3 regions of the uncultured Microbacterium sp. genome follow, and region 2 is predicted to be linked to each of the others. Evidence: predicted binding sites of a transcription regulator. Region 2 holds the regulator's gene; each other region holds the start of a gene.

Region 1 (10,037 bases), on a different contig from region 2:
TAACGACGTCTTTCCTGGAACACAGATAAAGGGCGGTGTGTCGTTTTGGCTTTGGGATAGAGACCACCCCGGTCTCGTCGACGTCGAGACACACAATCCGGGACAACCTGTGTCGCGATCAGTACGCCCGCTTAGAGAACCCGGAGCTGAGGTCTTTATCAGGTACAACCTCGGGGTCTCAATTCTGCACAAGGTGATCGCGGCCGAGTCCGGCCGAGCGGGAAGAGATGTCCGGTTCACGCTCCCGCCTGGCTCACAGTTGAAGGCACTCGTGAGTTCGAGGCGCCCTTTCGGATTCGACACCACATTTAAGGGACACCCTGTCGAGACCCACGGAGACCTAACGCTCCACCGCAATGGCGGCAAAAGCTTCGTTGCGCGGACCGAGGTGACGTCTAACCGTCCCGCGATCGATGCGTGGAAGGTCTTCATCCCTCGGGCGGGGAGCGGCAGCGATTCCTTCCCGCACCCCGTCTTGTCGAGGCCGTTCATCGGTCGGCCTGGCGAGGTCTCGTCTGAGACATATATCTTCATCGGGCCATTCGCGAATCAGGTCGAAACCGAGAATGCAATTTCTTACCTGACTACTCGACTTTTGCGCTTCCTTGTCCTCCTACACAAGCCATCTCAGTCAACAACCCGGGAGCAGTACACATTCGTGCCTCTACAGGACTTTTCCCGACCATGGACGGACTCTGATCTCTACGCGAAGTACGGCATCACTGAGGACGAGATCGCCTTCATCGAGACCATGGTGCGTCCGATGGAGTTCGGCGTTGGCTAAGCCCATCGAGGAGCTCCTTCCGGAAAGGCCCCACTCACGTCTCCGGATCTATGCGTACTCAATCGATGACGCGGCTCACGCGGGGCTTCTCAAGGTGGGGCACACGACGCAGGACGTCAAGACGCGCGTCGCGCAGCAGCTCAAGACTGCCGCCATCGAGAACTACGAGATCGTGCTCGATGAGCCGGCTGACCGTCAGGACGGTACGGTGTTCCGTGACTTCGAGGTGCGCGCGCGATTGAAACAGAAGGGTTTTGCCAACCCGACGCTCGAGTGGATGGAATGCGGAGCGGAAGACGTTCGGACGGCCATCGCAGAGCTTCGCACGGGGCAGACCTATACCGGAACGCATCACGCGACGTTCACAGCGCGGGCAGAGCAGCGGGCGGCCGTGGATAAGACCTACGGCTACTTCGAAGACCGATGGCACAAGGACTCCGACTCCGTGCCCGAGTTCCTCTGGAACGCGAAGATGAGGTTCGGCAAGACGTTCACCGCCTATCAGCTCGCGAAGAAGCTCGACGCGAAGCGCGTGCTCGTCGTCACGTTCAAGCCCGCCGTCGAAGACTCCTGGCGCACCGACCTCGAGAGTCATGTCGATTTCGACGGATGGCAATACCTCTCGCGAGCCACGGGCGGGGATCCGGCATCTATCGATCCCGAGCATCCGCTCGTCTATTTCGGGTCGTTCCAAGACCTCATGGGCCGGGATGCCGCCGGTAACTTCAAGGCGAAGCACAAGTGGCTCACCGCGGTGATGTGGGACCTCGTGATCTTCGATGAGTACCACTTCGGCGCATGGCGCGATGCCGCCAAAGAACTCTTCGAGGGTGAAGACGACGCCGTTCGCAAGAAGGGGGAGGCGCTCGAGTTCTCGCCGGCGGAGGAGACGTTCGCCGAAGAACTGGAGGTCAACGGACTCGACGAAGACGACTTCGTGCCGATCAAGGCTCGCGCGTACCTGTACCTCTCGGGCACCCCCTTCAAAGTGCTGCGCGAGGGTCGCTTCATCGAAGAGCAGATCTTCAACTGGACCTACACCGATGAACAGCGGGCGAAGGCGGACTTCGCGGCCCGGCATCCGGACGATCCGAATCCGTACGCGTCGCTGCCCGAGATGCGTCTGCTCACCTACCAGATGCCCGACGAGCTCATCGCGATCGCGAGCCAGGGCGAGTTCGATGAATTCGACCTCAACGCGTTCTTCGAGGCGAAAGGCAGTGGCGTCGCCGCAGAGTTCCTGCATAAGGACGACGTGCAGAAGTGGCTCGACATCATCCGGGGCTCGTATCTGCCGACTCAGGTCGATGCATTGAAGGCAGGCACGAAGCCGCCGTTCCCCTATTCCGACACGCGACTGCTGCCCTACCTGCAGCACTCGCTATGGATGCTGCCTCGCACTGCGTCATGTGCGGCCATGGCCAACCTGCTGGCCGAGCCTCAGAACGTCTTCTGGCACGACTACACGATCGTGAACGTCTCGGCGCCAGGTGTGGGGGTGGGGTTGGATGCGCTGCCGCCCGTGCGCACGGCGATCGGCAGCGGCTTCGACACGAAGACCATCACGCTGACCGTTGGCAAGCTCACGACCGGTGTCACCGTGCCGCAATGGTCGTCGATCCTCATGCTGCGCAATCTGCAGGCGCCGGAGACATATTTTCAGGCGGCGTTCCGCGTGCAGTCGCCCTGGACGATCCGCAACCCGAACGGAGACGACCCGAACGAGGAGGCGATCCTCAAACCGGTGTGCTTCGTGTTCGATTTCGCGCCCACTCGCGCGCTGCGCCAACTCAGCGAGTACGGCCGCGGGTTGTCACCCGAGAACCCGAATCCTGAGCGAGCAGTCGAGGAACTGGTGAACTTCCTGCCGGTCCTCGCGTACGACGGGTCGAACATGACGCAGGTGGATGCCGGCGGGATTCTCGATATCGCAATGGCGGGTACGTCGGCGACGCTGCTCGCGCGCAAGTGGGAGTCGGCGATTCTCGTCAACGTCGACAATCTGACCCTCAAGAAGATCATGGGCTCGCAGGCAGCGTTGGACGCGGTGATGAACATCGAGGGCTTCCGCGCGCTCGGTGCGAGCATCTTCGAGACCGTTGTCAACAAGAGCGAGTCCGTGGGCAAGACGAAGAAGGACAAGGGCGATGACATCACCCCGGCGGAGAAGAAGACGCTGACGGCCGAGGAGAAGGAGTACAAGTCCAAGCGGAAGCAGATCCAGGAGAAGCTCATCAAGTTCGCGACGCGCATTCCCGCGTTCATGTATCTGACGGACTTCCGTGAGAACACCCTTTATGACGTCATCACCAAGATCGAGCCCGACCTGTTCAGAGCCGTCACCGGGCTGACGGTCGAGGATTTCAACCTTCTCGTCTCACTCGGCGTCTTCAACGCGGGGCATATGAACCAAGCCGTGTTCGCGTTCCGGCGGTACGAGGATGCCTCGCTGGCGTATACCGGTATCGACTCGCACGAGGGACTGCGGCACTACGGGCTCTGGGACACGGTCGTTGCCATCGAGGTGTGAAGCCCGATTCGCGAAGGTCAGAACGGTGGCGGATCACCATCGGGCGCGGGTTCATCGGGCACCGGTCCAGGTATCGGCACCGGCACCGATTCCGGTCCGGGAATGAATCGCAGGGTCGACGGAACCTCGTCGACGTACACCCGACCCGTCGGGCTGGTCCATTGCAGACGTCCACCGTCCAGCTGCTCCACCTGCCACGGGGACGAGTGCTTCAGAACGTGATGTCGACGGCAGAGGTTCGCGAGATTCTCGGCGAAGGTCGGGCCACCGAGCGCCGCGTCGACGGTGTGATCCGCGTCGCACCGCCATGGCTTCATCGTGCAGCCGGGATACCGGCACCGCTCGTCCCGCACGTTCAGGAATCGGCGCAACTCAGCAGACGGGGTGTAGCGGTCAACGCCGATCGGGGCTCCGGTCGGTACGTCGATGACCACGCGGTTCCACCCGGGCGCGGCTGCCATCAGCTGACGAACCAGATCTGCATCGACAGGACCGTAGCCCGTCAGCAGTGCCGGCTCTTCGTCGACGCCAGCAGCGGTCGTCACCGGGATCGTGACGTGCACTTCGCCACGGATGCCGGTCATCGCGTCGCCGGCGGCGTCGAAATGACCCATCGGAGTCGAGGTGAGCAGTATGTCTGCCAGGACGTCGGCGCGGATCTCGCCGAGCGTGCGGCCCAGATCATCCGATTCGGCGGCGGCCGCAGCATCCTCGCCCGCATCGCCCGCCTGGCCCGCCTGGCCCGCATCGTCGGCGACGGCCGCGACGGCGGCCGCGCGTTCAGCTGCCCGCGCGTCGCGCTCGTGCTTCTCCGCGTCGGCGACGGTGTGCGAGAACTGCGACACACGATCCATGATCGCGTGGGCCAACGGTGCAGGGAGATCCGCGAGCAGGCGCGCCATGCCGTCATCGAGGTCGACGACCCGCACGTCGCGACCGCGCAGGGCGGCCTTGCAGCGCGCGGCTGCTGCCTCGGGATCGATGCGAGCGGCGATGACCCGGACGATCTCCCGCATGCGGCCGGCTGTCTCGACCTCCGCGACCGCGACCGCGAGTCCCTCGTATTCGCGTCGCGCTTCCTCGTCGACGAGGATGACGCCCTCGTCGACGATCGTCGTCGCGTGCTGCCGGTCGATGCGCCCCTCACTCCACGCAGCGAAAGTCGCGGGGAATCGGGTCACGAGCGTGTGGGCATCGTCGATCCGGCGCTGCACCGTGCGGTCGTCGACGCGCATCGCTGCGCCGAGCTCGGCGGACACTTCGCGGAGGGGAAGATCGTTCCCGAACTTGACCCCCTTGCTGCGTCGCTCGCAGGTGCGCGCCTCGACGAGATCGACAGCGCGCGCGAGCAACTCCGCTTCATGCGCCTGAGCCGCGGCGACAGCTGCCTTGGCGCGCTGGACCTCGTCGACCAGAGCGTCGAGCTCTCGCCACACGCCTCGCAGCGCGTCGCCGGTGTCGGATTCGTGCCCCACGAACGTCCTCATCTTTCACGGTGTCGCCACGGTGAGTGGCGACACAGGATGCTGCGCGATAGTGGGCACGATGCGCGACTTCCGTCTAAATATAGCATACATAGACGACGCTGTGTGACGTCTATGCAAAGGAAAATAGAATAAATGTCTAAACCGACTGCGAAGTGCTGTTCAACTACCGAGGGTCACCGCTGGCACGACGGGCACCAGAAGACGTTGCGCCCGCTGATCGCACTCGCTCCGAGCGACCCCGCGCGGATCGATGTGCCGCACCGCCGGCACGGGCGGCCCTCGCGGCCGTATACCCACGTGGAGCGCCCCGCCCGAGCATCCCCGGTGAAGGTTCGACCCTGGCGATCGCGGTTGGCGACGATCGTGCGCGCCCCGAGATCGATGATGGCCGCGGCATCGGTCTGGATCGCAGGGCGGTGGGGAAGGATGCCTCGCAGGAACAGGATCTCGTTGGCGTACTCGTTGCCGAACCCGGCCACGTTGCGTTGGTCGAGCAGCGCCACATGGACCGGCCGCGCATCCGCGCCCAACCTCCGCGCGGCCTCCGCCGGATCCCAGGCGGGGCCGAGTGGATCGGGCCCTAGGTGTCCGACGATCCGTTCCTCGTCGCTCGTGGGCAGCACCTCGACCATCGCGAGATCGAAACCGACCGTGTCGTGCGCGCCGGTCCCGACGATCGCGCGGGCCCGGAAGGCCGGCGCCCGCCAGCGCCCGCCCCGCGCGTACACGTGCCACGCGCCCTCCATCTTCAGATGGGAGTGCAATGTCCAGTCGCCGATCCGCTCGAGCAGATGCTTGCCGCGCGGCACGACCTCGCGCACCGTCTCGCCGCGCAGGTCTGCGGTGGCGCTGCCCGGCACCCGGATGTCGAAGCGCACGACTTCGCGACCCGCGAGTGCCTCGTTCAGGCGCTGGGCAGTGCGCCAGACGGTGTCGCCCTCAGGCACGGCTCGCGGCGTCCGTGACGTCGGTGGCACTCGCCGAGGTCTTGGTCGCGGTTCGCGCAGCCCCGCGCCGCAGGGTCAGCCCGCGCGGGGATTCGACGAAGCCGGCATCGCGCAGCATCCGTCCGATCGCCGTCTCGTAGACGAACACCCCGTTCACCTGCTCGATCGTGAGGGTGTCGAGCCCGCGCACGCGCGCGGTAGCGGCGAGATCGCGCGTCGCGGCGGCGAGCACCGTCTCGGTATCGGTGAACGCGAGCGCGGACTTGCCGCCGCGCTCGAGGTAGAGCGCGAGGGCTCCGTCGACGAGCACGACCAGACCGCCGGCCTTGCGCCCCGGTCGGTGCCCGACGTCCTCGAGCGCCGGCACGCCAGCGCGGCTCCGTACGGGTTGGCCGGGTCGGTCGCGGCGAGCGTGACGGTGCGCAGCGGTGCGGGATCGGGCAGGCCGGCGAACTCGCGCAACCGGTCGACGGTTTGGGATGCCGCGAACTGCGCTGCCCCCAGCTTCTCGATGACGTATCCGCGGCGGCAGTGCCCGGCCTGCTCAAACCCGGCCAGCACGCGGTACGCCTGGGCGAATCCGCCCGGCACGCCCTCGGACTGCACCGAGCCGCGCGTGATCACGCCGTAGCGGTCGAGCAGGAGGCTGGCCGACGCCGCCGCTCGCACGGTCGCGTCGGGCTCGGGCGCCGGCAGCAGCGACCACCGACCGCCGAGCGCCGGCGGGCGCGGCGGAGCGGCCGGTCGGGCGAGCGTGGTTCCTCGATACATCCGCGCTCGCGGCGCCTTCCGGGCCACGCGGTGGGTCTGGGCGCCTCCACCGAGCAGCGTTCGGATGGGGGCGAACGTGTCGTTGGTGACGCGACCCGACCAGGTGAGGCTCCACAGGGCCTCGATCACCGACTGCTCGTTGTCCGCCTCGGTCAGCGCGCGCAGCTGGCTCGCGAAGTAGGCGCCGCCGCCGGCGAGGGCCTCCAGCACTCGTGCCTCGAGCGACGCGGGCACGATCTCGTCATCCGGAGCGGGCAGGGTGAGGGATGCTGCATCCGACGGGTGCAGAGCGATCCACCCGTCACGACCCGGCAGCGACCCATGGCCCGACCACACCACTTCGCCCGTGGCGGTGAGCTCGTCGAGCATGGCGGGGGAGTAGTCGGCGACGCGCGCGGGGAGGATCAGCGATTCCCAGGCGCTCGCGGGGATCGCGACACCAGCCAGCTGTTCGACGACCGCCGCCACCCCGTCGATGCCCTCCAGCGGCCGCGTCACGTGCTGCCACACGGGCAGGAAGCGGGCGAACGCCTCGGGCGGGACGGGCTCGACGCTTCCGCGGATGGCCGCGAGCGACCGCATCCGCAATCGGCGGAGTACCTCGGTGTCGCACCACTCCGCGTCCTGCCCCGAGCTCGCGGAGCCTGTCGAGGCGCCGGCCGACGGGTCGGGCAGGAAGAACCCGCTCGTCACCCGGCCGGCGCCCTCGAGCCGCTGCAGGGTGTGGCGCGCGACCGCGACGCCGACGCCGAACCGCGCGGCGAAAGCGTCGGCGGTGAACGGTCCGTGCGTGCGCGCGAAGCGCGCCACCAGATCGCCGAGCGGATCGGGGTAGGGCTCGAGGAACGCGTTCGGAATGCCGACCGGCAGCGCCGCACCGAGCGCATCACGCAGTCGCCCCGCGTCTTCGATCGCGGCGACGCGCGCAACCCCGGCGATCGTCACCGGGATCGCGCGGCGGGCATCGATGAGGGCGGCGAGATGGGCGGATGCGGCGGCCGGGTCCGGGTCAGCGACCGGGTGGTCGTCGTCCTCCAGGCGGGCAGCGACCTCGGCCGCGTCCAGCGGACCGAGCACCCGCAGCAGATCGGCGACGCCCTCGACGCCACGCGCCCGGCGCTCGGGGTCGAGCCGCTGCGCCTCGCGCTCGAACTGGGCGATGATCTCGGGGTCGAGCAGCTCGCGCATCTCGACTTTGCCGAGCAGCTCGGACAGAAGCGACGGGTCGACCGACAGCGCGGCAGCCCGGCGCTCGGCGAGCGGCGAGTCGCCCTCGTACATGAACGCGCCGACATATCCGAACAGGAGGTCACGGGCGAACGGCGAGGGCTGGGATGTCGTCGTCTCGATCAGTCGGATGCGACGGTCGCCGATGCCGCGAGTGATCCGCACCAGCGACGGCAGGTCGTAGACGTCCTGCAGCACTTCGCGAAGCGTCTCGAGGATGATCGGGAACGTCGGATGCCGGCGCGCCACCTCCAGCAGCTGCGCGGAGCGCTGCCGCTGCTGCCAAAGGGGGCTCCGCCGGTTGGGGTTGAATCGCGGCAGCAGCAGAGCCCGCGCCGCGCACTCCCGGAACCGCGACGCGAACAGCGCCGATCCGCCCACCTCGTCGATGACGATCTGCTCGAGCTCGTCGGGATCGAAGACGAACAGCTCGGCGCCGGGGGGCTCGGCCGTGGCATCCGGAACCCTCGCGATGATGCCGTCGTCGCTCGCGACCGCCGACCCCTCGACCCCGAGACGCTCGCGGATGCGCGCGTTCACGGCCAGCGCCCACGGAGCATGAACCTTCATGCCGTACGGGGAATGCAAGATCACGCGCCAGTCGCCGACCTCGTCGTGCCCGAGCTCGACGGTGAGGCTCTTGTCGGTGGGCAGGGTGCCGGTGGCCTCACGCTGCTCGGAGAGATACGCCAGCAGGTTCGCCGACGCGCGTTCGTCGAGGCCGGCCTCGCTCAGGCGTGCCTGGGCCTTCTCGGGCGTGGCCGTCGAGATGTCCCTCGAGAACTTGCCCAGTGCCTCGCCGAGCTCAGCCGGACGCCCGAGGCCGTCGCCGTGCCAGAAGGGCACCTTGCCGGGCTGGCCATAAGCGGGCAGAACGTTCACCCGGTCGTGCGTGATCTCCACGATCCGCCAGCTGGTCGTCCCGAGTGTGAACACATCGTTGACGCGCGACTCGTAGACCATCTCCTCGTCGAGTTCGCCCACCCGCGCGTTCTGCGACTCACCCGCGACGAACACGCCGAACAGGCCACGATCGGGGATCGTCCCGCCACTGGTGACCGCGATGCGCTGGGCGCCCGGCCTTCCGGTCAGGGTTCCGGCATCCCGATCCCACACGAGTCTCGGGCGCAGCTCGGCGAACTCGTCGGACGGATACCGGCCCGCCAGCAGATCGAGCGTCGCCTCAAACGCCGAGCGCGGCAGCGTCCGGAAGGGCGCGCTGCGCTTGACGGTCTCGTACCAGTCCTCGACCTCGATCGCCCCGAGCGCGCAGGCCGCGACGGTCTGCTGGGCGAGAATGTCGAGCGGATTCTGCGGCACCGCGATCGATTCGATCTGGCCCGCCAGCATCCGCTCGGTCACGATCGCCGTGTGCAGCACGTCGCTGCGGTGCTTGGGGAACAGCGCAGCCCGGCTCACCTCACCGACCTGATGGCCGGCGCGGCCGACACGCTGGAGACCGGATGCTGCGCTCGGCGGCGCCTCGACCTGGATGACGAGATCGACCGCCCCCATGTCGATGCCGAGCTCGAGGCTGCTCGTCGCCACCACGCAGCGCAGGATGCCGGATTTCAGCTCTTCCTCGACGAGGGCCCGCTGCTCTTTCGAAACGGAGCCGTGGTGCGCCTTCGCGAGCACAGGGTCGGCGCCTGAGCTGATGCCCGCCTGCGCCATCATCGCGGCGGGGATCGCCTTCGGCCCCGGTGCGTCCATGCCCATTCGCTCGGAGTAGATCTCGTTGAGGCGGCCGGTGAGCCGCTCGGCCAGTCGCCGCGAGTTGCAGAACACGATCGTCGAGCGGTGCTGCACGATGCGATCGACGATCGCCTCTTCGACGTGCGGCCAGACCGAGCCGGTCATCTCGGTGCTCTCCGGACGCAGCCGGGTGTCGCCCTGGAACCACTCGCCCGACGAGTCGTCTGCTTGTTCCTCCGCTGACCCGGGCGGAGGCGGCGGGTTGAGCATGTCGTCGACCGGCACGATGACCTTCAGGTCGAACGCCTTCGTCGCCCGGGGAGCGACGATCTCGACGGGCGCCGAACCTCCGAGGAACCGGGCCACCTCGTCGATGGGGCGCACCGTGGCCGACAGGCCGATCCGCTGCGCCGGTTGTGCATCCTGCTCGCGCCGCAGCGCGTCGAGGCGTTCCAGACTCAGGGCGAGATGCGCCCCGCGCTTGGTGGCGGCCACGGCGTGCACCTCGTCGACGATCACGGTGTGCACTTCGCGCAGAGTCTCGCCTGCCTGGCTCGTGAGCATCAGGTACAGCGACTCGGGTGTCGTGATGAGGA
Region 2 (10,037 bases):
CCGCCATTCCCGACCCGATCGGCAAGGGCCCGGGCGAGAAGTGGACGGGTCCGGTCAACTAACCAGCCAGCTGCCTGGTGCCGTCGACCCGCACCGGCGCTCGGTGCCTCAGGCGCGGATGAGCTTGACCGTCAGCGAGTCGACCAGCACCGCGATGCGGTCATCCGACGCCCAGCGCTTCGCGAGGCGCGACAGCACCGCGTCGAGTTCGTCCTGATCCAGACCGTGGATCAGCTCGAGCCGGACGACGAGCTCGGGTCCGCGCAGGCGCGACAGCGGGTCACCCGATTCCACCGCCAGGTCGAGCACGGCGAGCTCACCGGAGACGCTGTGCTGCAGACCCAGGAACACCTCGGGCGACGTGTGCGCGGGCTCCCAGGGGATCCCCTGCGCGATCGCCCACACCGCGGGACGACGGATCACGAACTCGGTGTCGGAGCCGGGGTCCACCACGATCAGGTCGGTGTCGTCCGCGGAGGCGGCGAGCGCCGTGCGGACGCCGTCGGCCGGGACGGGCCGAGCCGCAGCATCCCATCGCGCCAGCGTCGCCACCGAGGTGAACACCGGCAGGACGGTGCGCCCGTCGGGCGCGGCCACCGTCACGATCGACAGCTCCTGCGTCTTGTCGACCTTCAGCCCGTGCGCGCCGACGCCCTCATCGCCCTTCTCGGCGACGAGCGGGATCAGCAGACGCGCGGCGCGGTAGGCGTCCACGACAGCGGCCGCGCCGCCCTCGCCGCGCTGGAACATCTCGAGAGCGCTCAGAAGGGCGGGATCGCCGGAGCCGTCGTCGGCCGCATGCGCGTTCGGCTCGAACCGGCGGCCCTCCCAGGGGAGGCCCGCAGAGTCCGCGGAGTGACTCGCGTGGTCATGGCTGTCGCCGGCGCCGTGGTCGCCGGCCGTGTGAGGTGTGTCGCTCGGATCAGTGTCCGGCGACATCGAGCGCCTCGGCGAGGGTGAACGCGCCGGCATACAGCGCTTTGCCGACGATCGCCCCCTCCACACCCAGCGGCACGAGGTCGCGCAGGGCCGCGATGTCATCGAGGTTCGAGATGCCCCCTGAGGCGACGACCGGCTTCGGGGTGCGCGAGGTGACCTCGCGCAGCAGTTCGAGGTTCGGTCCTTTGAGGGTGCCGTCCTTGGTCACGTCGGTCACGACGTAGCGGGCGCAGTTGGACGCCTCGAGGCGCTCGAGCACCTGCCAGAGGTCGCCGCCCTCCCGCGTCCAGCCCCGGGCGGCGAGAGTCGTGCCGCGCACGTCGAGCCCCACGGCGATCACCTCGCCGTATCGCCCGATGACATCGGCCGCCCATTCGGGGTTCTCCAGCGCCGCCGTGCCGAGGTTGATCCGAGAGGCACCGCTCTCCAGCGCCGCCTCGAGGGTCTCGTCGTCGCGGATGCCGCCGGACAGCTCGACCTGCACGCCGCGGACCTGCTTGATCACCTTCCGCAGCACGCCGGCGTTGCTCCCCCGGCCGAAGGCCGCGTCGAGATCGACGAGATGGATCCACTGCGCGCCCTGACGCGCCCACTCCAGCGCCGCATCGACGGGGTCGCCGTAGTTCGTCTCGGAGCCGGCCTCGCCCTGCGTGAGTCGCACGGCTCTGCCTCCGGCGACGTCGACCGCCGGGAGGAGGATCAGTTCGGGCGTGGACGTGAAATCGTTCATGGATCCCCACGGGTCAGGTGACATGCATACTGGCGCGGAGGCACTCACGCGCGCACGGCACGAGGTCAAAGCACGGTTTCAGAGCGTACCCGCGGCGAGCCCGTCGATCCAATTGGACAGCAGTCGGATGCCGGCATCCCCCGACTTCTCGGGGTGGAACTGCGTCGCCGACAGGGGGCCGTTCTCGACCGCCGCGAGGAAGGGCCCGCCGTAGTCGCACCACGTGAGCACAGGCTGCGGGAACGGCGGCTGCACCTCGAGGTGCCACTGCTGCGCCGCGTACGAGTGCACGAAGTAGAAGCGCTCGTCTTCGATGCCGCGGAACAGCCGCGAGCCTTGACCGGCCCGGACGGTGTTCCACCCCATGTGCGGCAGAACCGGCGCATCTAGCTCGGACACCACCCCGGGCCACTGCCCCATGCCGTCGGTGTCGACGCCCCGCTCGACGCCGAGACCGAACAGCACCTGCATGCCCACGCAGATGCCCAGTACGGGGCGACCACCGGCGAGGCGACGCTCGATCAGCTCGTCGGATCGACTGGTGCGCAGCGCCTCCATCACCGCACGGAAGGCGCCCACGCCGGGCACCAGCAGACCATCGGCATCGGCGACCAGGCCACGGTCGGCCGTGAGGCGAGCGTCCGCGCCCGCAGCGGCGAGCGCCTTGACCGCGGAGTGCACGTTTCCCGAGCCGTAGTCGAGCACGGCGACCAGGGGCCGGGCGACAGCATCCGTCGCCGCTGTCGTCGCGGCCGGCCCCGCGGCTGGGCTCACAGGGCACCCTTCGTGCTCGGGATGCCGGAAACGAGCGGGTCGAGCGCCTTGGCCTGGCGGAACGCGCGCGCGAACGCCTTGTACTCCGCCTCGGCGATGTGGTGCGGGTCGCGGCCGGAGAGGACCCGTACGTGCACCGTCATGCCGCTGTTGAACGCGATCGCCTCGAAGCTGTGCCGCACCAGAGAGCCCGTGAAATGGCCGCCGATCAGGTGGTGCTCGTAGCCGACGGGCTCGCCCTCGTGCACGAGGTACGGGCGACCGCTGATGTCGACGACCGCCTGGGCGAGCGCTTCGTCGAGGGGAACCAGGGCGTCGCCGTAGCGCGAGATGCCGGACTTGTCGCCCAGGGCTTCGCGGATGGCCTGGCCGAGCACGATCGCGACATCCTCGACGGTGTGGTGGGCGTCGATGTCGGTGTCGCCGGAGGCTCGGACGGTGAGATCGGTCAGCGAGTGCTTCGCGAACGCCGTCAACATGTGGTCGAAGAACGGCACGGTCGTGTCGATGTGGCTCGATCCGGTGCCGTCGAGGTCGAGCGAGAGCTCCACCGTGGACTCGCTCGTCGATCGGCGCAGCTGCGCCGTACGGTGCGGGGCCGTCCGGTGCTCGGTCGAGGCGGTCATGAGGCGGCGCTCGTCATGAGGGCGAGTCTAGCGAGGCGAGCGCATCCAAGAACGCGGACGTCTCGTCTTCGGTGCCCGCCGTGACCCGGAGGTGGCCGGGGATGCCGACGTCGCGGATCAGCACACCGCGGTCGTAGAGGGCCTGCCAGGTGGCCGCGGAATCCTTCACTCCCCCGAACAGCACGAAGTTGGCCCACGACTCGTACGGCTCGTAGTCGAGCGCTTCGAGGGTCGCCGAGATGCGGTCGCGCTGACCGACGATCTCATCGACCATCCCGAGCATGGTCGGGGCGTGGCGGAGCGCCGCGGTGGCCGCCGCCTGCGTGAGGGCGCTCAGGTGGTACGGCAGCCGGACCAGACGCAGGGCGTCGATCACGGCAGGATCGGCGGCGAGGTAGCCGACGCGGGCGCCGGCGAAGGCGAAGGCCTTGCTCATCGTGCGAGAAACGACGAGCCGTTCTCGGCCGGGCAGCAGTGTGAGCGCGGAGGGCTCGTCGCGGGGCGCGAACTCGTGGTAGGCCTCGTCGACGATCACGACGCCGTCGGTCGCGTCGTACACGGCCTCGATCACGTCGATGCCGAGCGGAGTGCCGGTCGGGTTGTTCGGCGCGCAGAGGAAGACCACGTCGGGGGCGGCATCGGCTACCTGGGATGCCGCGTCCTCCGCGTCGAGCGTGAAGTCGTGCCCGCGCGTGCCACCGAACCACTGCGCGCCCGTTCCGCGGCTGATCAACGGGTACATCGAATAGGTGGGCGCGAACCCGAAGGCCGTGCGGCCCGGGCCGCCGAAGGCCTGCAGCAGGTGCTGGAGCACTTCGTTCGAGCCGTTGCCCGCCCAGATGTTCTCGCGGCTGAGGCCGTGGCCCAGGTAGTTCGCGAAGCCGTGGCGCAGCTCGGTGAACTCGCGATCGGGATAGCGGTTCACGCCGTGCAGCGCCTGGGCCACAGCATCCATGATGTCGTCCGCGACGTCTTGCGGAATCGGATGCGTGTTCTCGTTGACGTTCAGCGCGACCGGCAGTGCGACCTGCGGAGCACCGTAGGGCACGAGCCCGCGGAGGTCGTCACGGATCGGGAGGTCTTCGAGGCGCGCGTTCACCCGTCCAATGGTACGGCCGCGGCGGAACGACGCCGGGTGCCGGCGGTCAGTGCGAGCCGCCGTATTCGCCGGGGACTGCGAGCTTCTGCCCGGTCGACACGGTCGCGCTGTCGAGTGCATTGAGCCGCATGATCGCATCGACGACGTCGCGGGGGTCAGCGCTCGGCGCCACCTTCTCCGCGATCGACCACAGCGACTGGCCGGAGACGACGGTCACCGTCTGGAATGAGTCAGCGGGCAGCCCGGCGTCGCGCGAAGCGAGCGCCGCGCCGCCGCCGAGGATCGCGAGCGACAGAGCGATGACGGCCGGAATCGCCGCGAGGAGGGCGAGGAGGCGACGACCGCGCACCGTCAGACGCAACCGGGTGGCGGACGAAGCTGCCGAGACGGTGCGGGTACGGGAGCGCCGCATCGGGCGGCCGATGGCGATCGCGGTCATGATTCCTCCTGAGTGGACGAGAGATTCGTATTCGACGTCGCGGCGGACGTAGGGCCTACGGATATCTATTCCGAAGCTATCTTCGATGGGCTATGCTGTCAACAGCGAAACAGGATGGGTATTCCTCGAACACGACACGCGCGCAAGGTGCGGGCGGATTTGATGGGATGCGGATACGGTTTCGATAGCAACACCCCACCACGAGCCTCCGACATTCGAAGACGGATGCCAGACCGAAGCCGGTGGAGAGAGACAGGAGCACGATCATGACCGAGGCGACGACGCCCGCCAGCGGGCGTGAAAGGCCGCAGACCCGCCGGCGCAAGAGTCTCAGCGACAAGCAGCTCGCGATCCTTGAGGTCATCCAGCGGTCGATCGCCCGGCACGGCTATCCGCCGAGCATGCGCGAGATCGGCGACGCGGTCGACCTGAAGTCGCTGTCGAGCGTCACTCATCAGCTGAATCAGCTGGAGCTGAGCGGGTACCTGCGTCGCGACCCGGGTAAGACGCGGGCCATGGAGGTGCTCATCGATCTGCCGGGCATGTCGACCGAGAACCCGGCCGACTCGGCCCCGATGGTCGGCGACGCCGCGATGGTCCCCCTGGTCGGCCGCATCGCCGCCGGGGTGCCGATCATGGCGGATCAGCACGTCGAGGAGATCTTCCCGTTGCCGCGGCAGCTGGTCGGCAAGGGCGAGCTGTTCATGCTCAAGGTGTCGGGCGAGTCGATGATCGACGCGGCGATCTGCGACGGTGACTGGGTCGTGATCCGCGCGCAGAACACGGCGGACAACGGCGACATCGTCGCAGCGATGCTCGACGGCGATGCCACCGTGAAGACCTTCCGTCAGCGCGACGGTCACACCTGGCTGCTCCCGCGCAACTCGGCGTTCGAGCCGATCCTCGGCGATGACGCGACCGTGCTCGGCAAGGTCGTCGCGGTCCTGCGCGCGGTCTGATCGCCCCGTCGGTCATCCGCACAGGGTGAATTCGCCGCCGTCGGCTTTCCGCGTCCGCCGATCGAGGCTATAAGGGTGGAATGACCCTTGCCGACTCTGCCTCCTCATCCAGCGATACCGACGAGCTTCGCGCCCGCCTGGACCGCCTCGAAGCGGAGAATGCACGGTTGCGCGCATCCGCCGAAGATGTGGCGATCGCGCCCTCGCGCAGGCGCCGCGGAACGTGGCGCGCGTTCCTATCCGCCGTGTGCATCGTGCTGGCGACGGTCCTCGTTCCGGTCTCGGTCGTCACCGCATGGGCGCGAACCCAGCTGGTGGACGAGACCACGTTCGTCGCGACCTTCGCCCCCCTGGTCGACGATCCCGCGGTGCAGTCGCTCATCGTCGACCAGACGACGGATGCGATCAACTCGTCGGTCGACTTCGCCGGCATCACGAATGACCTCTTCGACGGCATCGAGGGTCTCGGTCTGCCGCCGCGCGCCTCGGCAGCCGTTGACCTCCTGCGCGAGCCCGCTGTGCAGGGGCTCAACAGCCTGGTGACGACGACCGTCACCAGAGTGGTGGCATCGGATGCCTTCGCCAGCGTGTGGCAAGGAGCTTTGACCGCCAGCCACCGCGGCTTCGTCGCGGCGGCGACCGGAGGGACGTCGGGCGGTGCGGTGACCATCAGCGACACCGGCCAGATCGGGCTCCAACTCGGGCCCATCATCGATGCGGTCAAGCAGCGCCTCGTCGACCAGGGCGTCGGATTCGCCTCCGCGATCCCGACCATCAATCGCACCATCGTGATCGCCCAGAGCGACTCGCTCGCGACGATCAGCGTCGTGTACGGCCTCGCCGTCACCGTCGGGTTCTGGCTGCCCTTCGTGGCGCTCGCCTTCTTCCTCGCCGGCATCCTGATCGCTCGCCGTCGCAGCACCGCCCTTCTCGGCACCGGAGTGGGGATCGCCATCGGTGGAACCACACTGGCCGCCGGATTCGTCATCGGCGGGAGCGTGCTCGCGCTGTCCGCACCGAAGCTCGGCGTCTCGAGCATCGCGCTCACCGCGATCTACGACCAGATCATCGGGGCCGCCCAGCAGACCGCTGTCGTCGTCGCCGTGATCGGGGTCGTGATCGCGGTGCTCGCCTGGGTGGGCGGCCGATGGCGGGGCGCGCAGGCGACGCGGCGAGCCGTCGGGGCGGTCAACCAGAGCATCCGCACGTTCCTGGCGGCGCGGGGAGTCGACACGGGGCGATTCGGGTCGTGGATGTTCGCGCAGCACGTCTTGGTGCGGGTCGTGCTGGCGGTGCTTCTGGTGGGGTGGCTGGTGCTGCTGCGCCCGCTCGGCGCGGGCGACATCACGCTGGTGCTCGTGGTGGGCCTACTCGTTTGGTGGCTGACGGAGCTTGTGCAGAAACGCCCCGGCGAAGGAGCGGGAGCCGGGGCAGCCGATGCTGTCACCCTCGCTGACGAGGCGCTCGATGCCGAGCTCGTCGTCGCCGGCGCTCGGGCCTCAGCAGTCGGAGGCACTGCCGTCCTCGCGCCGCACGGGGTCGATCAGACTGCGGACACCGCGGTGATCGATCCTGACGCCGTGACCGAGGTGGTCGAACCGGTCGACGCCGACGCCGTGACCGAGGAGGGCACCGGTGCGACGGGCAAGCGCCCGCCGCGCCCCCGCACCCCTCAGCGTTGACCTCTATGCCAGCCAGCTAGCGGACATGAGCGCGGATGCCTGCCAGCTGGCGGACATGAACGCGGATGCCGGTGGCCCCGGCCTTCGCGTGTCCAGAAGCAGGTCGGTGTCGGGGCGCATGTCTGCCAGCTGGCGGACACGAACGCGGATGCCGGTGGCCCCGGCCTTCGCGTGTCCAGAAGTTGGTCGGTGTCGGGGCGCATGTCTGCCAGCTGGCGGACACGGCCGCCCGCACCTCGACCCGGACCGGCACCGAGGGGTCGTAGAGAGAGGAACCTACTGCCGGCGCGAGGCGGTCCCGGTCACATCGCCGAGGCGGTCGAGGCGGTCGGCCCGCGCCGCCTGCAGGATGCGCACACGCCGAATACGGTGGAGGCATGACCGAGCAGCTCCCGTACGGATCCTGGCCCTCTCCCCTCACGGCGGAGGCGGTCGCGTCGGCCTCACCCCGGATCGAGGGCGCCCGATACGTCGGCGACGAGATCTGGTGGGGCGAGACGATCCCCTCGGAAGGAGGCAGGACGGCCGTACGCCGGCGCACGACGCACGGCGATGTGGAAGATGTGCTGCCCGCGCCCCGCAGCGCCCGCTCGCGTGTCCACGAGTACGGCGGCGGCGCGTGGACGGCCGCGGACGACGGCCGGCTCTTCTTCGTCGAGAAGGCTGACCAGCGCGTGTGGCTGCGCGAACCCGACGGCAGCACGAGGGCGTTGACACCCCAGGCGGGCGACACCCGGTTCGGTGGTCTCTCGTGGCAGCAGGATCGACTGCTGGCCGTCCGCGAGGCGCACGAAGGCACCGCCGTGCCCCGGCGCGACATTGTGCAGATCGGCGTAGACGAGACCGCCGATACCGCCGAAGTCGTCTCGGTCGTCTCAGGCAGCGATTTCCTCGCGCAGCCCGCTCTGTCGCCGGATGGCGAGAAGCTCGCGTGGATCGCGTGGGATCACCCGCACATGCCGTGGGATAGGGCGCAGCTCCGTGTCGGCGCGCTCGCGAACGGCAGGGTCGACGAGTGGACCGTCGTCGCGGGAGCGGACTCCTCCGCTCTGCTGCCGGTGTGGACGGCGGAGGATCACCTGCTCTACGCCGACGATCCGACCGGCCGCTGGAACCTCTGGCAGACGGAAGTGCCGGCCGACGGTGACCGGGCGGAGCCCCGCCAGATCGAGAGCGCCGACGCCGACACCGGCGGACCCCTCTGGGTCCTCGGCGCCCGATGGTTCGCGCACCTCGACGACGGTCGCATCGTGGCTGTGCGCACCCAGGGATCGGACGACCTCGTGGTGATCGAACCGGACGGCGCGGTCTGGCTCCTGGCGGTCCCGCCGTCCGCCAACCTCACGGTGGAAGACGTGCGGGGCACGCGCGTGCTGATCGCCGGCGCCGGGGTCGAGTCCCCGCCGGGGCTCTGGGAGGTCGACCTCGACCGGCCCACCGAGATCTCGCTCGTCCGCGGCGGCGAGTCACCGTGGGGAGCGGAATGGATGCCGCAGCCTCGGGCCCTGTCCACCCCCGGCCCGCGCGGGCCGGTGCACGCGTTCGCCTTTCCGCCGACCAATCCGGGCGTAAAAGGGACCGACGGTGAGCTCCCGCCCTACATCGTCTTCGTGCACGGTGGCCCTACTTCGCACGTCGGCGGCGCAGCATCCGACCGCATCGCATTCTTCACGAGCCGCGGAATCGGCGTGCTCGACGTCAATTACGGGGGCTCGAGCGGCTACGGGCGGGAGTATCGCGAGCGCCTGCGCGGCCAGTGGGGCATCGTCGACGTCGAAGACGTCGCCGCGGCGGCACGCGGGCTTGCGGCGGAAGGATTCGCCGACCCGGAGCGCATCGCGATCGACGGGGGCTCGGCGGGTGGGTGGACGGTGCTGTCCGCGGTCGCGAACACCGACGTGTTCGCCGCCGGCATCTCGCGCTACGGGGTGAGCGACGCCCGCGCCCTTGCGGCCGACACCCACGACTTCGAGGCGCGCTACCTCGACGGGCTCATCGGCCCGCTGCCGGAGGCCGAGGCGATCTACATCGAGCGGTCGCCGCTCACCCACCCCGAGCGCTTCACGGTGCCGCTGCTCATCCTGCAGGGTGCCGACGACGCGGTCGTCCCGCCGGCGCAGTCCGAGAGCATCCGCGATGCGCTGGCCGCCCGCGGCGTGCCCCACGCGTACGTCCTGTACGAGGGCGAGGGCCACGGCTTCCGCCGCGCCGAGACGCTGGTGCACGCGTACGAGACGCAGCTGGCCTTCCTCGGGGCAGTCCTCGGATTCGAGCCGGACGACGTGCCGCCGCTCGTGCTCGACTGACGCCGACTCGCCTGACGCAGAAGGAGCGCTCAGGCCGCGAATGGCGCCAGTTCGGCGGCGAGGCGCTCCGACACGTAGGCGTGCAGGGCCGTGCCGCCCTCTTCGTGCGACTGCGACACGATGTGGCCCGACTCGTGGACCAGCGACACGAGGTCGCCGCGACCATACGGGACGAGCGCGCGGACCTCGACGGCCGGGAGCGGGAGCGCCGCCTCGACGGCCGCACGCAGCTCGTCGATGCCTTCCCCGCTGCGTGACGACGCGAACAGCGCCTTGGGCTCGAGGCCTCTGAGCACCATCCGCGTGTCGTCGTCGACCAGGTCGGCCTTGTTGAAGACGACCAGTTCGGGGATGCTGCGCGCACCGACATCGCCCATCACATCGCGCACGGTCTGCAGCTGGGCTGCCGGGTCGGGGTGCGCGGCATCGACGACGTGGACGATGACGTCGGCATCCGCGACCTCTTCGAGGGTGGAGCGGAAC
Region 3 (10,037 bases), on a different contig from region 2:
GGCGAGTCCGTAGGTGAAGCGCGCTCGTCCGCCGAGTCGCGGAGTTCGAGCGGGGTCCAGCCAAGCCGGCGGATGGAACCATACCCTCGCCTGGATACCCGTTCCTTCGATCCGAATCTCCCAGCCGTCGGAATGGATGCGATGGTGGCAACGGGTGCAGAGCAAGATTCCGTTGTCCAGATCGGTGGGGCCGGCATCTCGCTCCCACCATCTGATGTGATGACCTTCAGTGAATCCCGGCGGGAGCCCGCAGAACGCACACCCACCATCCCGTTCGACGAGCGCGAGCCGCTGTGCGGGCGTGAACAGACGCTTCGCTCGACCCCAGTCGAGTATTTCGCTGTCTCCTCCGAGCACGCAGGCGATGATGTTGCCGGAGGCCGCCATCCGCCGTACGGTACCGGCGCTGACGGGCTGAGCGATACCGTCGATCGTGCCGAAACCGCGCCCCGTCTCGAGATCTTCGAGGTCGATGCGCACGACGACGGTAGTCGTGGCCAGCGGCAGCGAAGTCTCGCCGCAGCCCAGGGCGTGGCGGCAGATGTCGGTGAGCGCGTCCGCCTGGAGCTGTGCAATGGTGCGGGAGTCGATGTCGGAGTCACCCGGGGCACGACGCCTGATCGCGCCGGTCACGAGGCTCTCGATCGCTGCCTTCACTGGAGCGCCACTCTCGGGATCGAACCGCCCCTCGATGACGAGCGCCCCGGTTCGGTCTTCGCGGAACATCAGCCCGCGATGTGTGCGCAGCTCATCCTCGCGTGGTTCGGCTCCGTCGGGGTCGAGATGCGCTTCGGCCCGTAGCAGAACCTTCGCGAGCTGATCGGTGGCGAGTCCTGCCGCCTGTTCGGTCAGCAGCTGCTCCGCGCGGTCGAGCTCCGCAGCGGCGACGCGAGGCCCGATGCGGTCGAGCAGAGACACGATCGCCGCTGCGGCGTGCACGCCGATGCGGCTGGCGGTCAGCGCCTCGGCCACGAAGGGATGGCGAGCCGGGGCGGTCTGACCGGTAAGAGTCATGCGAGGCGCCGTGGCCTCGCCGACGGCGACCAAACGTGCGGCGTCACCTGTGGATGTGCCGACTGTCGCAGCGATGAGGGTGGCGGGGGTGCGGAATCCAGCCCTCTTCGCCAGCCCGTCACCGCCCAATTCCGGCCTCGACTCGCGCGCGATCTCGGCCGCGACCCGCGCGTGGACCGCGTCGAGGTGACGACGGGCAGCACCGAGCGCTTCGTTGACGGCAAGCAGCTTCACGCGCCCCAGAACATCGGCACCCGGCATCTGCTCTGACCCACCCGCCCACGCGGAACGCACACACGCGACCGCTTCTTCGAGGGCGACGAGAGGATCGTTCATACGTCAACTCTATCTCATCACTGCCAAGCAAGTCTAGTATTTCTATTCGATTTTAAGCAGATTTACATTGTTTTTCCGGGACTACCGTTCCAAGGGGTCAATAGTCTCGCTCATCGAATGTCGTAGCTATCTGCTATGGAGGAGGTGCGGGATCACGCCCCAGCCTCACCCAGCTGCGTTTCGAGCGCGTCGATCACGGCACGCTGGCCCTTCACGAGGCGCTCGCGTGCAGCATCCAGTCCCACCCATTCCGCGCGGTCGACCTCGGGGAACGATGCGGTCCGCCCCGATCGCGGGGGCCATTCCAGCTCGAACTCTCCGAAGGTGAATCCGGATGCCTCGAATCCAGCCCCGTCCGCGACGAACACGACGATCCGCTTGCCCGACGCGTAGGTGAAGGTGCCGAGCTCGGCGTACGGCACGTCGGGGGCTCTGACCCCGAGCTCTTCCTGGAACTCGCGGTACGCAGCATCCCACGCCGCCTCTTCAGCCTCGACGTACTCGCCCTTGGGGATCGACCAGGCGCCGGCATCCTTGTTCGTCCAGTACGGGCCGCCCATGTGGGCGATCAGCACTTGGGGTTCGCTCTGGAGCCGGTACAGCAGAATGCCGGCGCTGGTCACGGGCATCCTGGCTCAGACCACGCGCTTCTTCGGCGACGTCTCGTACGTCGCGTCGGCATCGGTGACGGCGACCCCCGCCAGCGCGGTCTCGATCGCGGCCATGGTGCCCTCATCCAGCGTTACGCCCGACGCCTTGACCGAGTCTTCGAGCTGCTCGGGGCGGGATGCGCCGACGAGCGCCGCCGACACGTTCGGGTTCTGCAGAACCCAGGCGATCGCGAGCTGCGGCAGCGTGAGCCCCGCCTCCTGGGCGATCGGCTTGAGCTTCTGCACCGCCGTCAGGACATCGTCGTTGAGGAAGCGCTTGATGAATTCAGCGCCGCTCTTCTCGTCGGTCGCGCGGGATCCCTCTGGCAGCGGCTGACCCGGCAGGTACTTGCCGCTCAGCACACCCTGCGCCATCGGCGACCACACGATCTGAGAGATGCCGAGTTCCTCGCTCGCGGGCACGACCTTGCCCTCGATCACCCGCCACAGTGCGGAGTACTGCGGCTGGTTGGAGATGAGCTGGATGCCGAGCTTCGTGGCGAGCGCGTGACCCTCGCGCAGCTGCTCGGCCGTCCACTCCGAGACGCCGATGTAGAGCACCTTGCCCTGCCGCACGATGTCGGCGAAGGCGTGGAAGGTCTCCTCCAGCGGGGTCTCGTAGTCGAAGCGGTGCGCCTGGTAGAGGTCGACGTAGTCGGTGCCGAGTCTCTTGAGCGATCCGTTGATCGAGTCGAGGATGTGCTTGCGGCTGAGGCCGGTGTCGTTGGGACCCAGGGGCCCGGTCGGCCAGTAGACCTTCGTGAAGATCTCGAGCGATTCGCGGCGCTGACCCTTCAGCGCCTCGCCGAGCACCGACTCCGCGCCGGTGTTGGCGTACGCATCGGCCGTGTCGAATGTGGTGATGCCCAGATCGAGCGCCTTGTGCACCGTCTTGATCGCGGCGTCGTTCTCCACCTGCGAGGCGTGCGTGATCCAGTTGCCGTACGTGATCTCCGAGACCTTGAAACCACTGTTGCCGAGAAAGCGATAGTTGACCATGTACCAACGCTAGCCGTGCCTCGAAACCCGCGGCGCCCCTTGACGGATCAGGGCACGCGGTACCCGGCGGAGCGGAACAGTTCGTACCACTCGGCCCTCGTGAAGGGGATGTCGGAACCGAGCGCCGCGTCGGCTACACGCTGGGGGGTCGTCGTACCGAGCACGACCTGAATGCCGGCGGGATGGCGGGTGATCCATGCCGTGGCGATCGCGATCGCCGGCACGTCGTACTTCGCTGCCAGTCGGTCGATAACCGCGTTCAGCTCGGGGTAGTCATCCGAGCCGAGGAACGTCCCGGTGAAAAAGCCGCTCTGGAAGGGCGACCACGCCTGCACGGTGATGCCGTTCACTCGGCAGTAATCGAGGATGCCGCCGCCGTCGAGCGTCACCGACTGGTCGACACCCGCCATGTTGCCCGCCACGCCCTGCGCGATGATCGGGGCGTGCGTGATCGACAGCTGGAGCTGGTTGGCGATCAGCGCCTGAGATACCGAGGTCTTGAGCACGTCGATCTGCCGGGGCGTGTGGTTCGAGACGCCGAAAGCACGGACCTTGCCGGCCGCCTCGAGCTCGTCGAACGCGCGGGCCACCTCGTCGGGCTCGACGAGCGCGTCAGGCCGATGCAGGAGCAGGATGTCGATGTAGTCGGTCTGCAGGGCACGGAGCGACCCCTCGACCGATCCGATGAGGTGCTCGTACGAGAAGTCGAAGTACGGTCCGCCTTCGCCGACGATGCCGGCCTTGGTCTGGAGCGTGATCTCGTCGCGCTCGGACGCACTCAGCTGCATCGCCTCGGCGAAGCGCGCCTCGCACCCGTGCAGCCTGTCGCCATAGATCGCCGCGTGATCGAAGAAGTCGATGCCCGCGTCACGCGCCGTGCCGATGAGCGTGCGGATCTCATCGTCGGTCTTGTCCGCGATGCGCATCAGACCGAGGACGACGTTAGGAGCCTCGGCCTCGCCGAGCGAGATTCTCTTCATGCGTGCCAGCCTACGGACGATGTCCGATGCTCAGACGGGCATCGCCTCGGCGGCGCGCTCGTCGTCTTCCGTCGTCGCCAGCTGTCCGCACGCACCGTCGATCTCTTTGCCGCGAGTGTCGCGGAGAGTGGTCGGGACGCCGGCGGCGTTCAGGCGCCGGACGAACTCTTCGGTCACGTCGCGCTCGGATGCTGTCCAGATCGAGCCGGGCGTCGGGTTCAACGGGATCGGGTTGACGTGCACCCAGCCACGGCCGCGGGCGTTCAGCTTGTCGGCGAGCAGGTCGGCGCGCCAGCCGTGGTCGTTCATGTCCTTGATCAGGGCGTACTCTATCGAGACCCGGCGGCCGGTGGCGTCGAAGTACGCGCGCGCAGCATCCAGTGCCTCGTCGACCTTCCAGCGCGAGTTGACGGGGATCAGCTCGTCGCGCAGCAGGTCGTCAGGGGCATGCAGCGAGAGGGCGAAGGTCACCGGGATCTGCTCGGCGGCGAGCTTGTGGATCGCCGGCACGAGCCCCACCGTCGAGACGGTGATGCCGCGGGCGCTCATGCCGAGCCCGTGCTGCTTGTCGGTCATCACGCGCACGGCCTGCATCACGCGGGCGTAGTTGGCCAGGGGCTCGCCCATGCCCATGAAGACGATGTTGCTGACGCGTTCCGCGGAGTGATCGTCGCGCTTCTTGCCGCCGAGACCTCCGTCGGCGATAAGACGGTTGGCGCGGACGATCTGATCGACGATCTCGGCCGCCGACATGTTGCGGGTCAGGCCCGCCTGGCCGGTCGCGCAGAACGGGCAGTTCATGCCGCACCCGGCCTGCGACGAGACGCACAGTGTGATGCGACCCGGGTAGCGCATCAGCACGGACTCGACGAGCGCGCCGTCGTGCAGCTTCCAGAGGAACTTGATCGTGTCACCGCGATCGGTCTCGAGGCGGCGGACCTCGGTGAGCAACGGCGGGAGGAGCCCCGCGACCAGCTCTTCCCGCCCCGCGGCCGGTAGGTCTGTCATGTGCGCGGGGTCACTCGTGTAGTGCGTGAAGTAGTGGGTCTCGAGCTGCTTGGCGCGAAAGCCCGGCAGGCCGAGATCCTTGAGGCGCGCAGTGCGCTCGGCGGGGTTCAGATCGGCCAGATGCATCGGCGGCTTCCCCCGCTTGGGGCTCGCGAACTGCAGCAGCGGCCGGCCCTCGGCATCCTTCTTCTGGCTCCACCCCTCCGTCGCGGGGCGCACCTGACGCACCGCGCCGAGGCGCTCGGCGCGCGGCGAGGAAGAGTCAGGGGTCTGGGCCATGCCCTCAAGGGTAGAGGACGCGCCTGCGTGATGTCTGGCCGTGGCTTCCCTTGGGGTAGAGGTCTCGCTGGCTGTCAGACGGCGGTCTTCTCCGTCGCGATCGCCGCGCGCTCCCGCCACGTACGGGCCGAGACGCGGTCGAGGTCGACCTGGTGGTGCATCGCTTCGGCGCGCTCGTAGACGGTGGGATCGCCGTAGCTGGTCAGCACCTTCACCAGCACGGGGAGCAATTCGATCATGAAGAACAGCGCGGCGATCAGCCAGTGCGCCCACAACAGTGACGGCTCGCGCGCCGACAGGCGCTCGAGGGCGCCCATCTGACTGAGGAGTCCGACGGCTTCGGCGTTGCCGCCGGCGACTTCCGCGGCACGGTTGTTGTAGGCGGCCAGCGCGGCGTCGTACTGCTGGCGGGCTGCCGGCAGCTCGTCGTTCGCCTGCTGCGTGTTCTGCGCCGCCGAGGTGGCAGCGGCGTCGGTGCTCGCAGAGTTGGCGGCGGCCAGCGCCGTCTGCGCCTGCTGCAGCTGGACCGCGAGCGCGTCGTACGAACTCTGCGCCTGGGCGAGCTGGGCCTGTGCGGCATCCGAGCTCGCGCCGTCGCCGACGACACCGGTGCAGCCGGGCACGGTGCCCGCGCCCTGACCCGTCAGCTCGCACTGGTACAGCGCACGCGACTGGTCGATGACCTTCTGCTGGTCGGCGAGCTGCTGGGTGAGCTGGTCGACGGTCTGCTGCGCGGAGGCGGATTCCGCCGACGTCGGCGAGGTGCCGGCCACGATTCCGGTCGCCGCCTGGTTCTCGAGCGCCGCGACACGGGCGCTCGCGGCATCCAGCGCCTGCTTCTCGGGCCCGGTGGTGACAGCATCCTGATCGGTCTGCGCCTGCACGACGTTGCTCGAGGTGACTTCGCGCGCGATGTCGTTGTGGAACGCCTGCAGCACGAGCGGTTCGGCGACGACGATGCCGATCAGCGCGGCCATGATGACACGCGGGATCGCGAGCCCGATGAGCTTCCAGACGTTTCGGGTCGAGTGCATCGTCGAGGTGAGGAAGCGGTCGAGGTTGAAGATGATGAGCGCCCACACGAGCGCGATCGGCACGGCGGCCCATGGGGTGATGCGCACGCCGGTCAGCAGCGCGAAGAACATCGACAGTGCCGAGACGACCGCGGTTCCGGCGAGCACGAAGAACATCTGCACGAACCGCGAGGTCTCGGACGGCACGTCGTCGAGGACTGCGCCCCGAGCACCGCCGAGGATGGCGAGCAGGCGGGATGCCGGCATCCGGCGCCTCCGCGGAGACTCGCTGCGGCGAGTGGGCTCGGTGTCCGGGACGGGTGCCCGCTCAGGCTCTGGCTCGACGGCGTGCTCAGGTACGATCGGCGCCTCAGGCACGACCTCGACGGGGTTGGTGATATCCCTCAAGTCGCTCAGGTAGAGCTCCTCCTCGTCGTCACCGGTGAGCTCGATGGCTCCATCGGAGCCGAAGCGACCGGGGCGGTGGGCGGAATACGACATCGGGCCAGGGTAGGAGACGGCACCTGTGCATCAGATGCAGAGACCTTGTGAACCCGGTGCATGTCAGCCGGGCCGCCGCTAGCGTGGGCGGCGTGGAGGACGCAGCTGAGCTCGCCGGACTGCGGCGGCGGGCGTACGCGCCGGACGCCGACATCACCGATGACCCCGTCGCCCTCGCTCGGCTGATCGAGCTGGAAGACGCGCTGCGCGCGGGTGCCGCGGCATCCCTCGCCCGTGCCGTCCACGACCGCGGCCCCGATTCCGCACAGCCCGCGGCCGCATCGCCTGCCGCAGGGACGCCGGCGCCTGCGGCCGCTGCATCCGCCGTCGAGGTGGCCTACCCCTCGTGGCACGTCGCACTCGTGGCGGCGGTGGCCGCCGTGGCGATCGTGCTCGCCGCGCTCGCGGCAACCGCGACGCCGCCGTCGGCGCCGACGCTCGCGGAGGGGCCGTCGCTCGCGGAGGTGGTGCCGCCACCCTCGCCCAGCGCCTCCCGTTTCGACGACGTGGGCCCGTTCGCCGACGATCCCGCGGCACGACTGCTGATCGCGGTGCCGATCGGCGGATCAGCGGGCGACTACTTCGACGTGCCCGTCGCGGGCGGCACCCCGCCGTTCCCCGTCGCCGAGGGGCTCCGCTGGTCGGCACCCCTCGGCACCTTCTACGGGTGGGAACTCTGGCTCGCGCGGAGCCAGAACGGACGGCCGTGCGTCGCCCTGGCGCGCGACCGCGACGTGCGAGCGAAATGCCAGCTCCCAGATGACTCGAGCCAGGGTTCGCTGATCGTGTCGGTGCCCTACGCCTCGGTCGTGCCCGCCGACCGCCCCGGCGGCATGGGGCCGGCGGAGAGCATCGGGTACCAGTGGTTCAGCGACCAGACGGTGATGATCGTGGTCGGGCGGGCCAGCAACGACAGCGCCATCATCGGGCGGCGGTAGACGAGGTGGCGTGGCCGCGCCGGCCCGCTCCGCGCGAGCGGCCCCGGCACCCGCACGGGCCGCTACCGTGAGGAGCGTGGACGATGACGCCACCGAACTCGCGGAGCTACGACGTCGCGCCTATGGCCCGGACGCCGATATCGCCTCCGATCCGTCCGCACTGGCGCGCCTCGTCGTGCTGGAAGATGCGGCGCGCGCACCAGCGTCGAACGTCCATGCCGCGCCCGGCCCACCCGATGGTGACATCGAAACCGCGCCTACCCCGCGCGATTCGGCCGTTTCGGCGCCGACGGACGCGACGCGAGTCTCCGGTCGACGGCAACGACCCCCGTGGCACAGCGGTCTGGTGCTCGGGGTCGCTGCCGTCGCGATCGTGCTGGCGAGCATCGGGGCGGAGGCGCCGGCGTTGCCGACGACAACGGCCGCGGCATCCACTCCCCCTGCCCCCGACCCGTTCGGCTCGGCGAGCCCGTTCCACGGCGATCTGACGGCGCATGTGCTGACGCAGGTGCCGACCGACGGCACGCTCGATGCCCTCGGCCCGCCCGATCCGCCCACCTTCCCGATCGCAGAAGACCTGCGGTGGAGCTCTTCGCTCGGCAATCACTACGGCTGGGACTTGTGGCTGGCACGCAGCCGCAGCGGGTTCCCGTGCCTTGCGCTCGCGCGCGATGGCGAGAAAGTGCGAGCGGACTGCATCCTGCCGTCGCGCTTCGATGAGGGGGCGCTCGTCGTGACGCTTCCGTACGAGGCGATCCCGTCGACGGAAAGACCGGAGGGGATGGCGCCGTTCCAGAGTGTCGGCTTCGCGTGGCTCACCGATGATGAGGTGTCGATCATCCTCGGCTGGGCCACCGACCCGCCGGCGCCATAGGCGAAGACGGACTACAGGAAGATGTCGGGGAACATCCGGTCTTCGGGCGTACCGGGCACAGCGGCGTAGCCCGACAGGTCGGTGATGCCGGCCTCCGCGAGCACGTCCTCGACGATGAGCGTCTGCCCGGTGTACTCGCGCGCGGGGCGCAGCAGCACCTCGTACGCGGCATCCGCGTAGATCTCCGGGGTGCGGCTGGCCGCCATCACCCGGTCGCCGCCGAGCAGGTTCTGCACGGCCGCCGTGGCGATCGTCGTGCGCGGCCACAGCGTGTTGGCGGCGATCCCGTCGCTCTGGAACTCCGCCGCGAGCCCGAGGGTCACCATCGTCATGCCGAACTTCGCCAGGGTGTAGCCGGTGTGCGCGCCGAGCCACTTCGGCGTGATGTTCAGCGGCGGCGACAGCGACAGGATGTGCGGGTTCTCGCTCTCGCGCAGAATCGGCACCGCCGCGCGCGACAGCATGAACGTGCCGCGCACGTTGATGTCCTGCATGAGGTCGTACTTCTTGGGCTGCAAGTCGAGCGTTCGCGACAGGTCGATCACGCTCGCGTTGTTGACGATGATGTCGATGCCGCCGAACTCGCCCTCGGTCCCCCGCACCGCCTCGGTGATGTCATCGTCGTTGCGGACGTCGCCGACGATCGCGAGTGCTCTGCCCCCGGCATCCCGAATCCGGTCCGCGGCCGTGTGGATCGTGCCTTCGAGCTTCGGATGCGGGGTGTCGGTCTTGGCGAGTAGGGCGATGTTCGCGCCATCGGCGGCGGCGCGGAGGGCGATCGCCAGGCCGATGCCGCGGCTGCCGCCCGACATGAGGATGGTCTTGCCCGACAGAGACTTCGCGGTCACCGGGCTGCCTTTCGAGTGGATGCTGCGGCGAACGCCGCGACGCGGGCTTGCGCGTCGGGGGTCTCCAGGAATGCCCCGATCGAGGCCGCCTCGACGTCGAGCTGATCGATGAACGTCGTCTCGGCCGCTGAGCGGACGAGATGCTTCGCCTGGCCGTACGCCGCCGTGGCGTTCTCGAGCCAGAACTTCGCCACCTGCTCCGCGCGGCCCTCGACCTCGTCGGCCGCGACGACCTCGGCGACCAGGCCCCAGTCGAGTGCTTCGGCGGACGACAGCATCCGGTCTTGCAGCACGAGCTGCAGCGCACGGCGCTCACCCACCGCGCGCGTCAGCTGAGCGGAGACCGACAGGTCGGGGGTGAGCCCGATGTTCGCGTACAGGCTGCCGATCCGCGAGTTCTCGCCCACGATCGCGTAATCGCTGCACATCAGGATGCCGAGGCCTCCGCCGGCGGTCGTGCCCTGCGCGGCCGCGACGACGGGCTTGGACGACTCGGTGAGCGCCCGGATTCCCGTGTTGATCACCCCGGCGAGCCTCGTGATGTCGGCGCCGGATCCCATCGTGCTCGCCATCGCCAGCACATCTCCGCCCGCGCAG

What was found. The regulator LexA, encoded in region 2, represses DNA repair genes until DNA is damaged. The targets are predictions, from matches to a motif close to TCGAACANNTGTTCGA.
Region 1: ACFE6Z_RS15315 (DUF222 domain-containing protein) is a predicted target of LexA. The motif match lies at 4,926-4,941, and genes of this name have one in related genera.
Region 3: ACFE6Z_RS08540 (DUF222 domain-containing protein) is a predicted target of LexA. The motif match lies at 1,385-1,400, and genes of this name have one in related genera.

What each region holds. Positions count from the first base shown of each region.
Region 1 covers NZ_CAXTJR010000013.1:23,972-34,008, reverse strand. The annotation lists gene ACFE6Z_RS15325 (Eco57I restriction-modification methylase domain-containing protein) at 1-784, shown strand, start outside; gene ACFE6Z_RS15320 (DEAD/DEAH box helicase family protein) at 879-3,314, shown strand; gene ACFE6Z_RS15315 (DUF222 domain-containing protein) at 3,332-4,789, opposite strand; gene ACFE6Z_RS15310 (DNA-formamidopyrimidine glycosylase family protein) at 4,975-5,748, opposite strand; gene ACFE6Z_RS15305 (hypothetical protein) at 5,741-5,938, opposite strand; gene ACFE6Z_RS15300 (ATP-dependent helicase) at 5,902-10,037, opposite strand, start outside.
Region 2 covers NZ_CAXTJR010000002.1:353,616-363,652, reverse strand. The annotation lists gene ACFE6Z_RS06905 (DUF1844 domain-containing protein) at 1-62, shown strand, start outside; gene ACFE6Z_RS06900 (SseB family protein) at 109-939, opposite strand; gene priA (bifunctional 1-(5-phosphoribosyl)-5-((5-phosphoribosylamino)methylideneamino)imidazole-4-carboxamide isomerase/phosphoribosylanthranilate isomerase PriA) at 923-1,669, opposite strand; gene hisH (imidazole glycerol phosphate synthase subunit HisH) at 1,748-2,443, opposite strand; gene hisB (imidazoleglycerol-phosphate dehydratase HisB) at 2,440-3,069, opposite strand; gene ACFE6Z_RS06880 (histidinol-phosphate transaminase) at 3,083-4,168, opposite strand; gene ACFE6Z_RS06875 (LysM peptidoglycan-binding domain-containing protein) at 4,215-4,607, opposite strand; gene lexA (transcriptional repressor LexA) at 4,874-5,566, shown strand; gene ACFE6Z_RS06865 (hypothetical protein) at 5,647-7,248, shown strand; gene ACFE6Z_RS06860 (prolyl oligopeptidase family serine peptidase) at 7,626-9,554, shown strand; gene hflX (GTPase HflX) at 9,584-10,037, opposite strand, start outside.
Region 3 covers NZ_CAXTJR010000003.1:315,154-325,190, forward strand. The annotation lists gene ACFE6Z_RS08540 (DUF222 domain-containing protein) at 1-1,350, opposite strand, end outside; gene ACFE6Z_RS08545 (NUDIX domain-containing protein) at 1,503-1,979, opposite strand; gene ACFE6Z_RS08550 (aldo/keto reductase family protein) at 1,986-2,999, opposite strand; gene ACFE6Z_RS08555 (aldo/keto reductase family oxidoreductase) at 3,047-3,979, opposite strand; gene rlmN (23S rRNA (adenine(2503)-C(2))-methyltransferase RlmN) at 4,010-5,266, opposite strand; gene ACFE6Z_RS08565 (DUF4407 domain-containing protein) at 5,341-6,780, opposite strand; gene ACFE6Z_RS08570 (hypothetical protein) at 6,873-7,718, shown strand; gene ACFE6Z_RS08575 (hypothetical protein) at 7,795-8,592, shown strand; gene ACFE6Z_RS08580 (SDR family oxidoreductase) at 8,604-9,440, opposite strand; gene ACFE6Z_RS08585 (enoyl-CoA hydratase/isomerase family protein) at 9,437-10,037, opposite strand, start outside.